Flammeovirga yaeyamensis: one gene and its partner. The main gene of each other region encodes a partner of the protein of the gene in region 2 in a complex. Links are inferred from orthologs where the notes say so. Each region holds a gene or a part of one and is shown on either strand. Other genes may lie near its edges. The genes, in order: KMW28_RS19425 and scpB.

Region 1 (8,228 bases), 2.2 Mb from region 2 along the record:
TGCTACTACTCCATGTTCCTTGGAAAGTGACTTTGTAGGTTGCTGTTTCTGAAAGCTCAGGAAGATTAGTAGGAGGAGTATCATTTTCGTTATTATCACAACCTAAAGAGAATAGGGCAATGGTAAATAGTAAGAGAAATTTCTTCATGATAAGTAGTATTTTTAATAGTTAATTAGGTGCTGAATAATGATTTATAATCACAATTTAATGATGTTTTGGTAATTAGAATGTGAAGTATTTCACATTCATAGAATTATTTAAACTGTTAAAAGTGTAAGTAAATACTTGAAAGGTCATTATTTATATAAAATTTAAATAATATAATTATTTAACATGTAAATATCTGATATTGTGTGTTTAATAGGTGTTTTTAGTTTGTTTGTCTTGGAAAAGTTAAATTGATTCTTTGTTATTGACTGTTAATTTGATGTCCGTTTTTTTAACACTAACGTTATTTGAAGAAGTAATTTTAATTATTCTTAACAAATCAATCAAATCTAATTAATCTATGAAAAAGTCAATCTATATCTTAACAACCACAGCATTTATGTTCTCATTATTTTCTTGTAATAAAGAAAATGATCCAGAGCCAGTAAAAGCAAAAATAGAAGTACCAGCAGAACAGGTTCAAGCCAAAACGGATTCTACAGAAACTAATCCAACTGTTCAGAAACCTGAAACAACCACAAGTACAGAAGAGGTGACAACAACTAAACCTTCCACTACAGATGAGACTCCTCAAGAAAATTCAGGATTAAAAGGAACGGATTCAACCCCGATCAAACCTTTTAAACAAGCACAAAAAGACTTTCTGACTTTTACTCAGAGTAAAGAATATCAGGAGTACCTAGAATCACAGAAACCTATACCTGACGGTTTCTTTATGACAGGAAATACTTACAAGTTTAAACAGCAAACTCCTAATGATGATTTCTTATCTGATGTAACCTTTTTAGTCATGTCGAAAGACTATATCAACATTAAAATCAAGTTGTTGAATTTTGATGGTACTAGCAATGACTACGGAAATGATCATTTATCATTTAAATATGATGAATCAACAAATACAATTTCGTTCCATGCTATGGGTAGAGATTACTCGGTTAATGTGAAAGAACTGAAAACACTTAAAAAATAACATCAGTTCAGGAAACTATATATAGAGTTAGTGATAGCTATATCTATATATAGTCTCCAATCTGAATGTCATAAACTGCAACAAAACTTAATACATCAGAAAACTAAATTAAACTAGAATTATCATGAAAAATTCAATCAAATTCATCGCACCACTAGCATTATTATTATCCATTTCAGCTTGTAATAAAGATAAAGATCCAGAGCCAGTAGCTCAGAAACCAAAAGTAGAAAAACCAGTTTTGGCCACAAATGATTCTACAGCTTCACAAACGCCAGATCAAACAGTAACAGAAACTCCCGAAGGAAATAAAGGAGATGAAGTTTCTGGAGTAGATACCAAGCCAGACGAAAACCAAGGTGGTTCTATTTCATCAAAAAGTTCTTTAAAAACCTTAGATAAGTTCACAAAAGAAGACGTAAGTCAACATGCTAAATTTGAAGACTATGGGTTTTCACTCCCTAAAAAAGACCAGCCAGCAGCTCAATTAAGTGAAAAAGTTCGTCCGGTAAACGATAAAGGTTTAACGGTTATACAAACTACCTCACCTGTTTCTAACAAGCAATTGGCTTCCATTCAAACGCCAGACTACCTTGTAAATAGAAAAGTAGATACTCAAATCATAAAAGAAACAACAGATAGAAGTGAAGATTTAAAAAGACCTCATAATGTGGAAATACCTTCCAACCTAGTTGGTCATACATTTAAATTTGAATACTATTTAGCATGGACTGGTGAAACAGTAGATTGTGAAATTCAATTCATTACTCCAAATACAGCAAATTATAAAGAATCAAATTATGCAAGTAGTGAAGATATGTTTGTTCGTTATAACAAAGCAGATGATTCGATTACCTATCAAATAGGTCAAGATGTTATAACTGTTCCAATTAGTGATTTACATTTCGTAAAATAGATGCCTTTTATATAAATAATTAATACCTGACTTTATTTTGATAAGGTCGGGTATTTTTTTAGGCCTATACATCCCAAAATAATCAAATAAGGAAGTAAGGGAGGTAAGAACCTTCCATCCCAATTTTCTGATGTTAAACCAACAACTAGACCTTGAAAAAGGATAAACAAAACAAATGATCTTAAAAGGAGATCCCACTTATTTATTTGTCGAATACCTAATACCGAAATAAAATAAAGAGGATAGAGGGTTACGGCAATTATCAGGTTATGTAAAGTGGAATAATATGGTTTAATATGTCCCCAAAAAAATAGGCTTTTAATAGTAAATAGTTGAATTGAGTACCATAAGTTACCAAAAGAAAATCCTATTAACTGTAAAAGTATATTCTGGTCTTTTGATATCAGAAAAGGAGAATCAATGGGTTGAATGAAATACGTGTATTTAGGGTAAATGATTTCTGCAATTAGATATCCTTCTATCATAAGCGGACCATAGAACGACATCATACGGTTTAAAATTATCAATAATAAAAGAAAGCCGATAGATGATATTCCAATTATATAGCTTCTTTTAATTTTTTTGGATTGATATAGTTCTAAGAAATAGGCAATGACAAGAGCACTTAATAATACAATACCATTAGGTCGTGTAAAAAATGTGAGTAAAAATAGGAAAGTGAATTTCCAGTACTTTTTTCGTGTGAAAAAATAAAAGGTGATTATAGAAAGTGATGTGAATAGAGACTCACTATAGATGATGTAATTCCACTCTAAAGAAATAGGGAAGAACAAATAGGCAAATGTCCCTAAAAAAGCAATTGTAGAATGATCTGAATATTTTTTAATTATCTGATATAAACAGACGCCACTGAGGAAGTTCAAAGCTAACTGTCCAACAACAATCGCTTCAATTTTTTGAGTAAATAGACGAAAGAATGTGATGAAAATACCATAAGTTAGGTACCATACGCTTCTATCGAATGTCATTTGATGATTAAGTATATCATCAGAAAGGTAGAAAAAGAAGCGAGAATCAGCACCTAATTTAGGTCCATTACTCTGCCACAATATACCATGTGTTATTAACCAAAGGATAAAAAGTAGAGGATAATGATAGGACTTTTTTTGGATAGAATTAAGCAGCTTCATCAATTCTCTTAATATCAAAATTGTTGAATCCTTCGTGTACTTCAATGGTAATTCTGTTTTGAGAAAGTAACTCTAAAACAGCTAGAAAGTTGAAAACAATGGCCACATTATTAAAATCTGCTTTAATTAAATCCATAAAACTAAACTTTTCTTTAGTTTTTAAGGTATCGATGATGCTGTCTTGTCTTTCTTCTTGAGAATAAGGATACTTTACTACCTGATGTCGAGGTGCATTTTCTTGGGCATCTAGCTTCTTTAAGGCATTTTGATAGAACTTTAGAAGGCTGAATAAGTCCACATTCTGAAGTTCGGCTTCTACTCCAATTTCTTCTTCAATATCAGAGACTTCGTTGGAGATGTTTCCTCTTTTTTCTCTATTTAGCATAGAAATTTCCCACTCTTCTAGTGTTTGAAGAACCGATTTGTACTTCATGTATTCTAAAAGGTGTTTGACTAATTCATCTCTTGGGTCGATATCATTGCCATCTTCGTCCTTTTCAACTCTTGGTAATAACATCTTTGCTTTAATACGCATTAACGTAGCCGCAACAACAATGAAATCACTCGCTAATTCAATATTAAGACGTTCCATATCTTCCATATACCCTAAAAAATCGTTGGTGATTTGTGAAATAGGAATATCATGAATGTCTAATTCATCTCTTTGAATAAAGAAAAGAAGGAGATCAAAAGGGCCCTCAAATATTTGAATTTTTATTTCGAAGCTCATTGTTATATGTTTACTCTGGTTCTACCAGATTCTTGTAGTTCAATCTTAATTACCTTACCAAACCCAAACTGAATTCGGAAGATATTTTTTAAAGGCATTTCGAGAAGGTAACATAAAATTACTCGCATTACAACACCGTGGGTTACAATAGCGATACTTTTACCTTCATCATATTGAATATTATCTTGCCAAAAATCGCATAATCTCGATTTTACGTCCATCAAAGATTCGCCATTTGGAGCCGCCTTATGATCAAAATATTTGGCCCACTCTTTTAAGTCAGCACCCAATTCGTGGAAGGTTTTCATCTCCCAATCACCATAATTAATTTCTAGCAAACGATCATCTTCAATGTGAATATCAGCAGGTAGTTTCTTTGCTAATTGTTTACACCTTTTTAGTGGACTATAAAAAATACTGGATAGTCCATCATCACCAATAGTTTGTTTTACTTCTTCGGCTTCAGCATCAAAATTTTGATCCAAATTTAAATCTGTTTGTCCATATAAAATTTTGCTTGCTTCGACATCAGGGGTAGTATGTCGAACAAGATAGATCGTCATGCTCATATAGTAAATTAGTTAGATTTCATGGCTGCTTTTAAATAACCTGCAGTAAAGCCATTTTTGGTTTTAATAATATCATCTGGAGTTCCTTCAAAGACAATGTCTCCACCGTTTTTACCTCCTTCAGGACCGATATCGATCATCCAATCGGCTGTTTTAATTACCTCCACGTTATGTTCGATAATAATGGCCGTATGTCCTTTATCAATCAATGCATTGATGGCTTTCATTAATTTATCGATGTCTTGGAAATGAAGTCCGGTCGTTGGTTCATCGAATACAAAAAGTACTCTTTCGGATTCTTTTAGTGTGCCTTTGGCTAAGAATGAAGCTAATTTTACTCTTTGTGCCTCTCCTCCAGAAAGAGTATTTGATGATTGACCCAAACGAATATAACCCAAACCAACATCAAGTAATGGTTGGAGACGCTGGATAATCTTCTTTTGGTCGGCAAAGAATTCTACCGCCTCGTCTACACTGAGTTCGAGGATGTCAGAAATACTTTTCTCCTTATATTTTACTTCAAGAATTTCATTTTTAAAACGCTTACCACCACAACTTTCGCAAGGAAGGAAGATATCCGCCATAAACTGCATCTCTATCTTGTTTGTTCCTTCACCCTGACAAGTTTCACAACGGCCTCCATCCACATTAAAAGAAAAGAAAGCAGGCTTGTAACCTCTATTGGTAGAAAGTGGTTGCTTAGAGAATAATTCCCTGATTGGATCGTATGCTTTAACGTAGGTTACAGGGTTAGAACGAGATGATTTACCAATAGGGTTTTGGTCGACAAACTCCACTTTGGTAATACTCTTGATGTTGCCATCGATTCGATCAATCTTTGCTTTTTCGTCTGTATGATTCCCCAATGCTCTGTTTAAAGCAGGAGTCAGACATTTTTTAACTAAAGTTGATTTACCACTACCAGAAACCCCCGTAATACATGTAATTACTCCCAATGGGAATTTGATATCAAGGTTTTTCAAGTTGTTTTCTTTGGCTCCTATCACTTCGATGTATTCTGACCAAGGTCTACGCTTTTCCGGTGTCGGAATAAATGATAATCCACTTAAATAACGAGTGGTATGCGATTGTTCTGGGTTTGCAATGGCTTCGTCAATACTTCCTTGGAATTGAAGTTGACCGCCATAACTACCTGCATCCGGTCCGATATCAATAATTTCGTCGGCCGCACGCATTACTTCTTCCTCGTGTTCTACTACGATAACCGTATTCCCCAATCGCTGTAATTCTTTTAGAACAACGATAAGGTTTTGTGTATCTCTTGGGTGAAGACCGATACTTGGCTCATCCAAGATATACATCGATCCTACTAATGCAGAACCTAAAGAAGTCGCTAATTTTATTCTTTGATATTCACCGCCCGATAAAGTACTTGTCAGACGGTTGAGGGTAAGGTAACCTAACCCCACTTTATTCATGTATTGCAATCTGTTCTTGATTTCTGCAAGAAGGCGATCGGCAATTTTATGCTCGTGTATGTTTAATTTGATTTTATCGAAAAAGGCACTCGATTCTTCGATAGGCATTAATACCACATCAATAATTGATTTACCATCGATTTTGACATATGAAGCATCTTTTCTAAGTCTTGAACCATGACATTCTGGGCAAACAGTTCTACCACGATATCTTGATAACATCACGCGGTATTGAATCTTATGCGTTTTAGAAGCTAAGTGATCAAAGAACTTGTTGATACCTTTAAACTTGCCTTTACCGTTCCAAAGAATATCCTTTTCATCATCAGATAATTCATTGTACGATCTAAAAATTGGGAAGCCGTTTTCGTGTGCATTATCCGTTAGAGGTTTCAACCATTTTTTCATGGTTTCCGTTCTCCAAGGCATAATCGCATCATCAATCACAGAAAGTGTTTTATCGGGAATGACTAAATCAGGATCGATACCTAAAATCTTACCGAAACCTTCACATCGTTTACAAGCACCGTAAGGGTTATTGAAACTGAAAAGGTTGACACTTGGTTCCTCGAAGATCATTCCGTCGGCTTCGAACTTATCGGAGAAGGTTGTGCTAATTTTATCTTTTCCTTTTTGGATAATTTCGATTCTACATTCGCCAACACCTTCGAATAACGCAGTTTGAATGGAGTCAGCTACTCTAAACTGATTCTCTTCATCGTCTTTTTTGACTGCGTTTCTATCAATTAGCATTTCCAAGGCTTCGAGATCTACCTTTTCACCTTTTTCTAAGCTTTCTACTAATTCTTCGATATACACCACTTGACCATCAGCAATCACTCTTGTAAAACCTTGCTGTAGTAGAAGGTTGAGAGCAATTTTTGGTTCACGTCCTTCAGGAATTTTTAATGGACAAGAGATAATAAACCTTGTGCCTTCCTTAAAAGTATAGATGTAGTTGACGATATCCGTTACAGAAGATTTACTTACTTTTTCTCCAGATATAGGTGAGTAGGTAGTACCTACTCTTGCAAAAAGTAATTTGAGGTAATCGTAAATCTCGGTGGTGGTACCTACAGTAGACCTAGGGTTTTTCGTTGAGACTTTTTGTTCTACCGCGATGGCAGGGCAAACTCCTCTGATGTATTCCACCTCAGGTTTTTCCATTCTGCCCAAAAACTGACGGGCATAGGAACTCAAACTTTCCACATACATACGTTGTCCCTCTGCAAAAAGGGTATCGAAAGCTAAGGAGGATTTTCCAGATCCTGAAACACCTGTGATGACCACAAAACTATTTCTAGGAATGGACACATCAACATTTTTTAGATTGTTGACTTTGGCTCCTTTGACAATAATGTATTCTTTGGGGTTGAGTTGATCTACTGAACGCATAAAAAGCTGATGGTGACTTTTGAAATCTTAGTTTTGAATAATCGGATCTACGTTTTAACGCACTACCATTATTCATATACAAGATGATAAAAAACAGACTATAAAATTAGAGAAATGCATTAATTAAACATCAAATAGTAAGAAAATATCTTGTGAATTGACGAAAAAATCATTGAACATTTATTCATCAATAAAAAAATATATCATTTTTGTAAGTAAGAGAAAAGTATTCAAGTAAAAACTAAACTAAATTTTCTCTTTGCTGGTAATTTAAGAAGAGGTGATCTTCACTTAATTCAATAGCCAAAATGATGTTTTTTTTAAGACTTTATTTAATCTGGGGTATCAGTATGTTCATGCTTGGGCTTTTACTGTTGTATCCACTTTTTGCGCTAGTTATTTGGGTGCCCAATAGGAAGCTATTGCCATTCACTTACTACCTAAATAAAGCTTGGGCCTATTTTACTTATATCATGATTTTGATTCCTATTAAAAAGGAAAAAAAAGTAAAATTGTCGAAGAAAGAGGCTTATGTATTTGTGAGTAATCATACCTCTTTTCTGGATATTCCTGCTTTGCAATTGATTGTGGATCAGTTTGTGATCTTTTTAGGGAAAAACAGTTTAGGAAAAGCACCTATTTTTGGATGGATGTTTAGAAATATCCATATCACTGTGGATAGAAAAAATTCGAGAAAGAATGAGGAACTCTTTCAAAAATCAATTGATAGATTAAAAGAAGGGTATAGTTTAGGGATTTTTCCTGAAGGTACTCAAAATAGAACGCCACCTACTTTGAATTCTTTTAAAGATGGGGCATATATAATTGCGATCCGTGCTCAAAAGCCTGTTGTGCCGGTGACTATTGTGAGTAATTGGAAAATATGGCC
Region 2 (8,153 bases):
TACTTACAATCATCGGAATATTCACCTTTAACTCTCCAGAATCAGCTCTTGATAAAATATCATACAAGCAGTGAGACATCTTAGTAACAAATAATGCCATGTTTGGAACTTTATCACTAAAATGTAAATGAAAAGTCATATTATACTTCTGTGCCAATAAGGTGTTAAAGTAGTCCTTGATTTTCTCTTTTGGGATAAGAAAAGAGTCTAGTTCAAATTCTACTCTCATGTAAAAACGATCTTCATCACGATCTACATATTGATCTAAATAGACAATATTTCCCTGATTTTCATGAATGAATTGTGTGGTATATGATATAATCCCTTTTTGGTCGGGACAGTGCATTAATAATATAGCTGTATTTGAAGTATTATTCATATTAAGTAGTTTCTACGGATGCTAATAACGAATCGAGGTATTTTCTGTGGTTTGCTAGCCTAGGTACTTTATTTTGTCCACCTAGTTTACCTCGACTTTTCATCCAATTATAAAAAGATTTGTTCTCTAAAAAGTGAACTTTCGGAGCGACTAATGCAATATCTTTGTGTCTTTTTGCATCGTAATCAGAATTAACTTCTCTCAACTTTTCGTCTAAAGTTTTGACGAATAATTCTTGATTATTTGGCGGATATTTAAACTCTATTGCCCATTCATGACCGCCTTTTTGACCACAAGATAAATATACAGGAGCGGCAGTGAAGTTTCTTACTTCAGCTTTCGTGATATGAGAGGCAGCTTTAATTGCTTCTTCTGCGTTTTCAATCACCACTTCTTCACCAAAAGCATTAATAAAATGTTTTGTTCTGCCTGATATTTTTATTCTATACGGAAATTTTGATGTGAAACGAACAGTGTCACCAATCATATATCTCCATAACCCCGCATTGGTGGTAATCAGTAAAGCATAATTTTTACCAATTTCAACATCAACTAGTTGTACGACTTTAGGATGATCTTTACCTAGCTCTTCTACAGGTATAAATTCATAGAACACTCCATAATCTAATAATAAAAGTAACTCATCATTATTAGTAGTGTCTTGTATACCAAAGAACCCTTCAGAAGCGTTATAGACATCCATAAAGTTCATGTCATCCTTACCAATCAATTTCTTGAATGTTTCTCGGTAAGGGCCAAAAGCAACGGCACCATGGAAGAAAACTTCAAGATTTGGCCATACCTCAATAAGTGAGTTCTTGCCCGTTTTCTCTAATATTCTCTCGAATAGAACCAATGTCCAAGTCGGAACTCCGGCTATATTTGTGATATTTTTATCTATCGTTGTTTCCGCAATTTTTTCAATTTTACTTTCCCATTCGTCCATTAGAGCTACCTCTAGTTCCGGAGCCCTCATAAATTCTGCCCAAAAAGGAAGGTTTTTCATGATAATGGCAGAAACATCACCACTTATAGTCCCTGAATTGAAATTATTTTTTTGATAAGTGCCACCAATTCCTAAGCTTTTACCGAACATCACCATAGTTGATGGGTGATTATTCATATATATAGACAATAGGTCCTTTCCCGCTTTATAATGACAATCTTCAAGGGCTTCTTTAGAAACAGGAATAAACTTACTTCTAGCGTTAGTGGTACCAGATGATTTTGAAAATTCTGTGATTTTAGTTGGCCATAGAATATTCTGTTCACCTTTCATCATTCGATCTATATAAGGAAATAAATCTTCATAGGTAGAAATGGGAACATTCTGATGGTATTGCTCCAAAGTACTTATGTCAGAAAAACCATATTTTTTTCCAAATTCAGTGTCCTTTGAAGTTGATAATAAATCATTAAAAAGTTGCTGTTGTACATCTATGGGGTATTGCTTGAAATGATCAATCTGATGCATTCTCCGCTTAGTAAACCATTGTATAGCTGAAGATAAAAGTTCCATACAATTATTGGGTTAGAGCACTGTTATAACCTGAAATCAACTATTTTATTAAAAAAATCAATAGTTGATTTTGGTTTTCAATTTGAGTTGAAAAATAAAAAAAAAGGATACCCTTTTTAGACAAAGAGTATCCTTAAAATAATATATTTATTTTATTCAGAAAAATCTTTTTTCTTATATTCAGCATACTCACCAAAATAAGCTTTTCTAACTTCAGGATCATTAATTAATTGATCTGGAGTTCCATCTCTAAATACAACACCACTCTGTAAAATATATACTCTATCAGTAATTGATAAAGTTTCAGTAACATTGTGATCAGTAATTAGGATACCAATATTTTTCTTCTTCAAGTTGTAAACAATACGCTGAATCTCTTCTACAGCGATAGGGTCAACACCTGCAAATGGCTCATCTAGTAATACAAAAGAAGGATTAGTAGCCAATGTTCTAGCAATCTCCGTTCTTCTTCTTTCACCACCAGATAAAGACATACCTAGGTTGTCTCTAACATGTGTAAGAGAAAATTCTTCAAGTAGGTTATCTACTCTTTGTTTTTTCTCAGCTTTAGAAATTTTTTCCATTTCCAAAGGAAGCATAATATTTTCCTCAACGGTTAATCCTCTAAATACAGATGGCTCTTGTGCTAAATATCCAACACCTTTTTGAGCACGTCTATACATAGGAAGCTTAGTAATATTTTCTGCTTCAAGGTGTATCTGACCATTGTTTGGTTTAATAAGCCCAACAATCATATAGAAACACGTTGTTTTACCAGCACCATTTGGTCCAAGTAAACCAACAATTTCACCTTGTTCTACTTTAATAGAAACATCATTCACTACCGTACGCTTACCGTAATGTTTAATAAGGTTATCCGCTTTTAGTATCATATAATTTATAATATTTATATCATTGCTATGAAGCAATAAAGATAAGTCTTCTCAATGAATAATAACTTCAAAATTAATAGATTTTTTTTGCCATTGAAGTTACTTACAATTAGCTAACTTTTTTTAACACTCATTACCGAGGTAGAATATCAGTAAAGTAGGCATCATTGACTATTTCTCCATTGTAAGCTTCAAATTCTTTAGAGTTAATTTGATAAATACTCAAGAATTTATCTCTTGTTTCGTTAAGGTAAAACCATTTTTTCAATGGCCCAATTACCTTTTTATCTTTCAATGAATAAGTCAGTCCACTCTTATAATATTCAAGGAAATAATTGGTGTTGTAGAACTGATAGGTATTTTCAGCTTTTCCTCTTAAACGAATCTCAGTATCAAGGTCATTTTTAATGCTATAAACATTTACCTTAACCCCTACATAAATCTCAGGTGTACTTTTAATATTATCCTTAAAAATAATCAGTTCATTAAACTGATTATTATGATCAGTAGCAGCTTCAATAATTGAGAACTTCTCTTCAAAGTGGTCGTCTAATGACTGTTCATAATGTTCAAACACTTGATATGTTCTAGTTTTATAATCAACCAAAAATCCAATTTGCAAATCGTGAATGGATAGAGTAGTTGGGTCATATTTTAAAGAACGCTGTTGATTATATTTATATAAATTCCCAAATAAAGCTTTCACCTTTGGACTATGTCTCTTTAGATAACTAGGTAAAGATTTAAGATTTTGGGACTTCATAAATATATAACCTAGTGATAAACAAAGGGTATAAGGAAATAAGCTACTATATGAAAAATAAAGAATAACGTTAGATATGAGCAGAAAATTCCTTTTTCTTTTAAAACCTCTTCGAAAAGAATCTATTTCTTTTTGTAGTATAACTTTTTTATCTTGAGGTAATAAAGCCCTTTCTTCATTAAATAAAGGATAAACATTCTCTCTATTTAACTTGGGCCAAAAGTTTTCACGTACAATATTTATAAGATTGAAATTCATACATTAGATTTAATTTGACTTCTTAAAATTATTCAATATTTATTAGAATTCAATCAAATGATTTTAATAATCGATTAAAAATGATGAATATCTTCTGTTGGTACGATTTTTTCTAATTCTATTTTATTAAATTTGTACATCACTAACCTTAACCGCTTTCAAAATATATGGCAGTTGAAAAATTACGATATTCGGCTGAGGAGTTAGTAGAGTTTGAGACCCTATTAAACCAAAAGCTAGAAGAAACAAACAAAGAATTGGACCACTTAAAAGCTTCAATTTCAAAAGTATCAAGTGGACAAGATTCTAACCACACTGGAGGGAAGACATTGGAAGATGGTGCAGATGCCTTCGAAAAAGAACAGTTAAACCATTATGCTGCTCGAGCCATGAAATACAAACAACAGCTAGAAAAAGCGTTGATTCGTATTAAAAATGGAACTTACGGGGTTTGTGTTGACACTGGGAATTTAATTTCAAAAGAACGATTGAGAGCCGTACCTCACACTCAACAATCCATTGAAGCTAAATTAAAAAGAAATTAATTTTAACAGGCTGTCTCGTAAAACATGAGATAGCCTTTTTCTTGTTACCAATAGCAAGGTTAATAGATAGACTTATTTTTCTATATTAATCATATATAGAAAATCTACGAACTTAGTGATAATTCTTTTAAAGAATATTTATAAGATTTTTTCATCTTATCCTATGAAACAAACAGATTTATTAAATACTATTGAGGCGATGGTTTTTATTTCCGAAGAACCACTTCAGGTTGATGAGATAATTGCTTTAGTAGAAGAAATAACAGAAGAAGAAACTTCAATTACAGAAGAGGAAGCATTAGATCTAATAAAATTATTGCAAAATAAATATATGGATGATGCTTTTGCTTTTGAATTGGTTCAAAGTGGTGAAGGGTACTGTTTCATGACTAAACAAAAATTTAGTAATGTAGTGAATGCTTTACTTAAAAATAGGTCTAAAAAAAGATTGTCACGTTCAGCACTAGAAACCTTATCTATTATTGCTTATAGACAACCTATTACCAAAGGGGAAATTGAAAAAATAAGGGGAGTCGGCTGTGATTATGCCATGAAAAAGCTATTAGGGAAAGAACTAATAAAAATGAAAGGTAAATCCGATGCTATAGGTAGGCCTATGCTATATGGAACTACAGATAAATTCCTAGAGTATTTTGGCATTTCAAACTTAAAAGATTTACCATCTCCTAAAGAATTTAAAGAAGAAGATTTAGAAGATTCTTCTGGAACAACCAATGAAGAAGCAACTAGTACATTATAAAAAAATCCCACATTTGTGGGATTTAATATTTAGCTTCTTTTAGTGATTTCATCACGTATATTAGCTGCTTTCATGTAATCTTCGTTATCAATTGCTTTTTGTAGTAAAGAGTTCAGTTGATCTATACTTAAATGTGCGTATCCGCTATCATTATCCTCGTCATCAGCCTCTAAACTAACTTCCTCTTCCTCATCATCTAGCCCTTCAAAGTCTTCAATATCCAAATCATCGTCATCATCTTCGATGTCATCAGCATGTTCTACTTCATCTTGTTCAAGTTCTTCAACTTGAATTCCTGCTTCGCCCATAATATTCTCATATGCATAAATAGGAGCGTTAAAACGTATTCCTATGGCCACAGCATCTGAAGGCCTTGCATCTAATATTATTTCTTCGCCTTCTGCAGTAATTACATGAATATCAGCATAAAATACACCTTCCTTTAAATTCGAAATTTGTATATGATTAATGCTTGCTCCAAGTTTTAATGCAAAGCTTTTAAATAAATCATGGGTCATAGGTCTGTTTGAAGAAATTTTTTCTATTTCTAATGCAATAGCTTGTGCTTCAAACATACCAATAATTATAGGTAATCTTCTATTTCCGTGTTTTTCGCCTAATACTAGTGCGAAAGAACCGTGGGAAGTATGGCTAGCTGATAGCCCTAGTATTTCTAATCTTACTTTGTTCAAGACTTCTTTTTTAATTTACTAGTACAAAACTAAAAATTATCAGCAAAAAATTAAATTGAATTTTGTTGACTTAGTTGTTTTATCGCAATATCTAACTCATCCATGGTATCTACTTCACTTAGAGTATGGTCTGATAATGGTTCGATTAATTTGATATTGGCATCTTCTAAAATCTCCCTCAAAGAGTTTTTTCCGAAGGCCAGTGATTGAAGGAGTCTAAGATAACTCCTTGGTTCCCAAATACCTAATAATGGCTGAGGAGCTCCAGTATCCTTAGACTTGTAAAGTGTAGCTAACTTAGAAGGATCCCTTTGTTCAATCAAATGCATAATAGTTTTATCATCTACAAAAGGTAAGTCAATGGCTACAGTCATCCATGCGCAATTTGGATTTTGTCTAAATGCAGATAATAATGCTCCGAAAGGACCTAAATTAATAAAAGAATCGGGTAGGAGATTCTCTTGATCCGAAAAATCCTTCAATTGTTGTGGTCGACAAGACATAAATGCTTTTGAGGTATACTTAGAAAGAATTTCCTTCATATGGAAACGCTGCTCTTTACCATGATAATTTATCTTTGCTTTGTCCTTACCACCCATTCTTTTAGAACGGCCTCCAGCAAGCAATAAGCCATTTAAATTTCCAGTATCTTGTCTTAATACTATCTCAATAAATTGACTAATACCAACTGTGTTTCCTATTTCAAATATTGGCTTATGCTCAATATTATGTATTCTCTCATATAATATCGGAGGGATATCCTCTTTTGATGCTCCTTCTGCTAATACAACACATAAAACATTACTTAATCGGTTAATTTTACGATGTAGAGTAGGTGTTTTATCTTTATCTATTATAAGAATTTGTTTAGAAGCTTTAAAGTGGTTGCCATTGATAAATGCAGCATCAATATCATTTAATAACACATGTCTCTCAGGTACACTGAAAGCTTTTCTAAAATCAGCTCTTGAAAAAGTAATTTTATCAATTATTTCAACACGTGCTTTATGCGATAGTGCCTTAGAGGAATCAATACCTAATTCCTTCTCCATTTCGGAACTTTGATGGTCACAATCAATATAACCTAAATTCCAATTGTCAGAAAGATTCTCAATTAGTCTAAAAACTAATTCTTTAACAATCCCTGGAGACGTACCAAGAAATGCAATCTCTGTTCTACAAAATCTACCCACTTTAGGTCTAACTAAATCACTCTCCTGCATAATCTTTATATTTCTTTCTCTAAAGTTGCAAAATCATTTTTACATTGAAAAATCTTTGGGACAAAGTATTTGGAACTGCATACTGTTTTCCATCATATGTTTTTACCCAAGTGTGAGAAATTACATTATTATTTCCCAAAACATTTAGTATTTCTAATCCAATCTGAAGGTTTTTCATAAACTCTTCACTTGGGTTATTCGATTTTTTATTCAATGCTATAATCTTATTGAAACCCAAATCTAATCTCATGTATTCATTACCTCCACTAAATGCATTTCTAAATTCAGGTTGATCTGGAGGTCCAAACGGCAAACCAGAACCAAATAAGAAACGTAGATTCATTCTCATAGTTGGATTATTCGGTAAATGGTCTTGGAAAAACATAGCAAGAGTAACTCTTTGATCCGTTGGTCTCCTTATAAACCCACGAGGGTCACCCTCAATTTTCTCTTTCGTTTGCATTATACTCAGTGCTACCCAAGATTGGGTGCCAGGAATAAACTCTCCACTAATTCTGGTGTCAATACCTGCAGCATAGGCTACACCCTCATTTTCACCTGAATATCGAATTCTTATATTATCGACATTGTATGGTACAACATTCCATAAATGCTTGTAATAGACTTCAGATATCAATTTAAATGGACGTCCCCATTGTTCGAAATTATAATTTATTCCTCCTATAAAATGTAAGGATCCTTGTGCCTTTAGATCTAGATTTAAAGTACCATCAGGTCTTCTCATTTCTCTGTAGAAAGGAGGTTGATAATACACACCCGAAGCAAAATTGAAAACGACATCTTTTTCCCATTCTGGTTTAAAGGAATATTGGAAACGTGGTGAAAAATTAAATTCATTATTAATCGTCCAATACGTTCCACGAACACCCAAAGTCATTTTGTGTTTATCATTAGGGGAAAAATAGGTAGTTTGATAATACCCTGAATATCTCTGAGAGGTAATGTTATTATTTGCACTAAGTACATTATTTACATCAATAACATATCCTGCAGAATCTTGAAATTGATACTCAGACAATTGGTCATCTATGTCCTCCACTTTCATTTGAACTCCAAATTCAGAATGAAGTTGGTTAGAATGATCCCACTCATTTCTATTC

What was found.
Region 1: scpB (region 2) and KMW28_RS19425 share a complex: the UniProt entries of both Bacillus subtilis proteins name them as parts of the cohesin-like complex. The link is inferred for Flammeovirga yaeyamensis from one-to-one orthologs.

Annotation. Positions count from the first base shown.
Region 1 is NZ_CP076132.1:4,877,938-4,886,165, reverse strand. The notes cover bases 2,065-4,937. They hold KMW28_RS19425 (segregation and condensation protein A), read right to left. Parts: upstream 3,937-4,937; coding sequence 3,193-3,936; downstream 2,065-3,192. Other genes in these bases: uvrA (excinuclease ABC subunit UvrA), read right to left, coding at 4,514-4,937; cobC (alpha-ribazole phosphatase family protein), read right to left, coding at 3,939-4,505; KMW28_RS19430 (glycosyltransferase family 39 protein), read right to left, coding at 2,088-3,206. Outside these bases: KMW28_RS19445 (spondin domain-containing protein), read right to left, coding at 1-148; KMW28_RS19440 (hypothetical protein), read left to right, coding at 510-1,139; KMW28_RS19435 (hypothetical protein), read left to right, coding at 1,264-2,055; more of uvrA, read right to left, coding at 4,938-7,339; KMW28_RS19410 (lysophospholipid acyltransferase family protein), read left to right, coding at 7,813-8,228. UniProt on the Bacillus subtilis protein: Participates in chromosomal partition during cell division. May act via the formation of a condensin-like complex containing Smc and ScpB that pull DNA away from mid-cell into both cell halves.
Region 2 is NZ_CP076132.1:2,679,803-2,687,955, forward strand. What follows is about bases 3,521-6,318. They hold scpB (SMC-Scp complex subunit ScpB), read left to right. Parts: upstream 3,521-4,520; coding sequence 4,521-5,117; downstream 5,118-6,318. Other genes in these bases: KMW28_RS10510 (hypothetical protein), read right to left, coding at 3,521-3,554; KMW28_RS10515 (TraR/DksA family transcriptional regulator), read left to right, coding at 3,980-4,357; KMW28_RS10525 (bifunctional nuclease family protein), read right to left, coding at 5,147-5,809; KMW28_RS10530 (NTP transferase domain-containing protein), read right to left, coding at 5,860-6,318. In the rest of the region: purU (formyltetrahydrofolate deformylase), read right to left, coding at 1-379; KMW28_RS10500 (GH3 auxin-responsive promoter family protein), read right to left, coding at 381-1,898; lptB (LPS export ABC transporter ATP-binding protein), read right to left, coding at 2,051-2,791; more of KMW28_RS10510, read right to left, coding at 2,925-3,520; more of KMW28_RS10530, read right to left, coding at 6,319-7,032; KMW28_RS10535 (TonB-dependent receptor), read right to left, coding at 7,052-8,153. UniProt on the Bacillus subtilis protein: Participates in chromosomal partition during cell division. May act via the formation of a condensin-like complex containing Smc and ScpA that pull DNA away from mid-cell into both cell halves.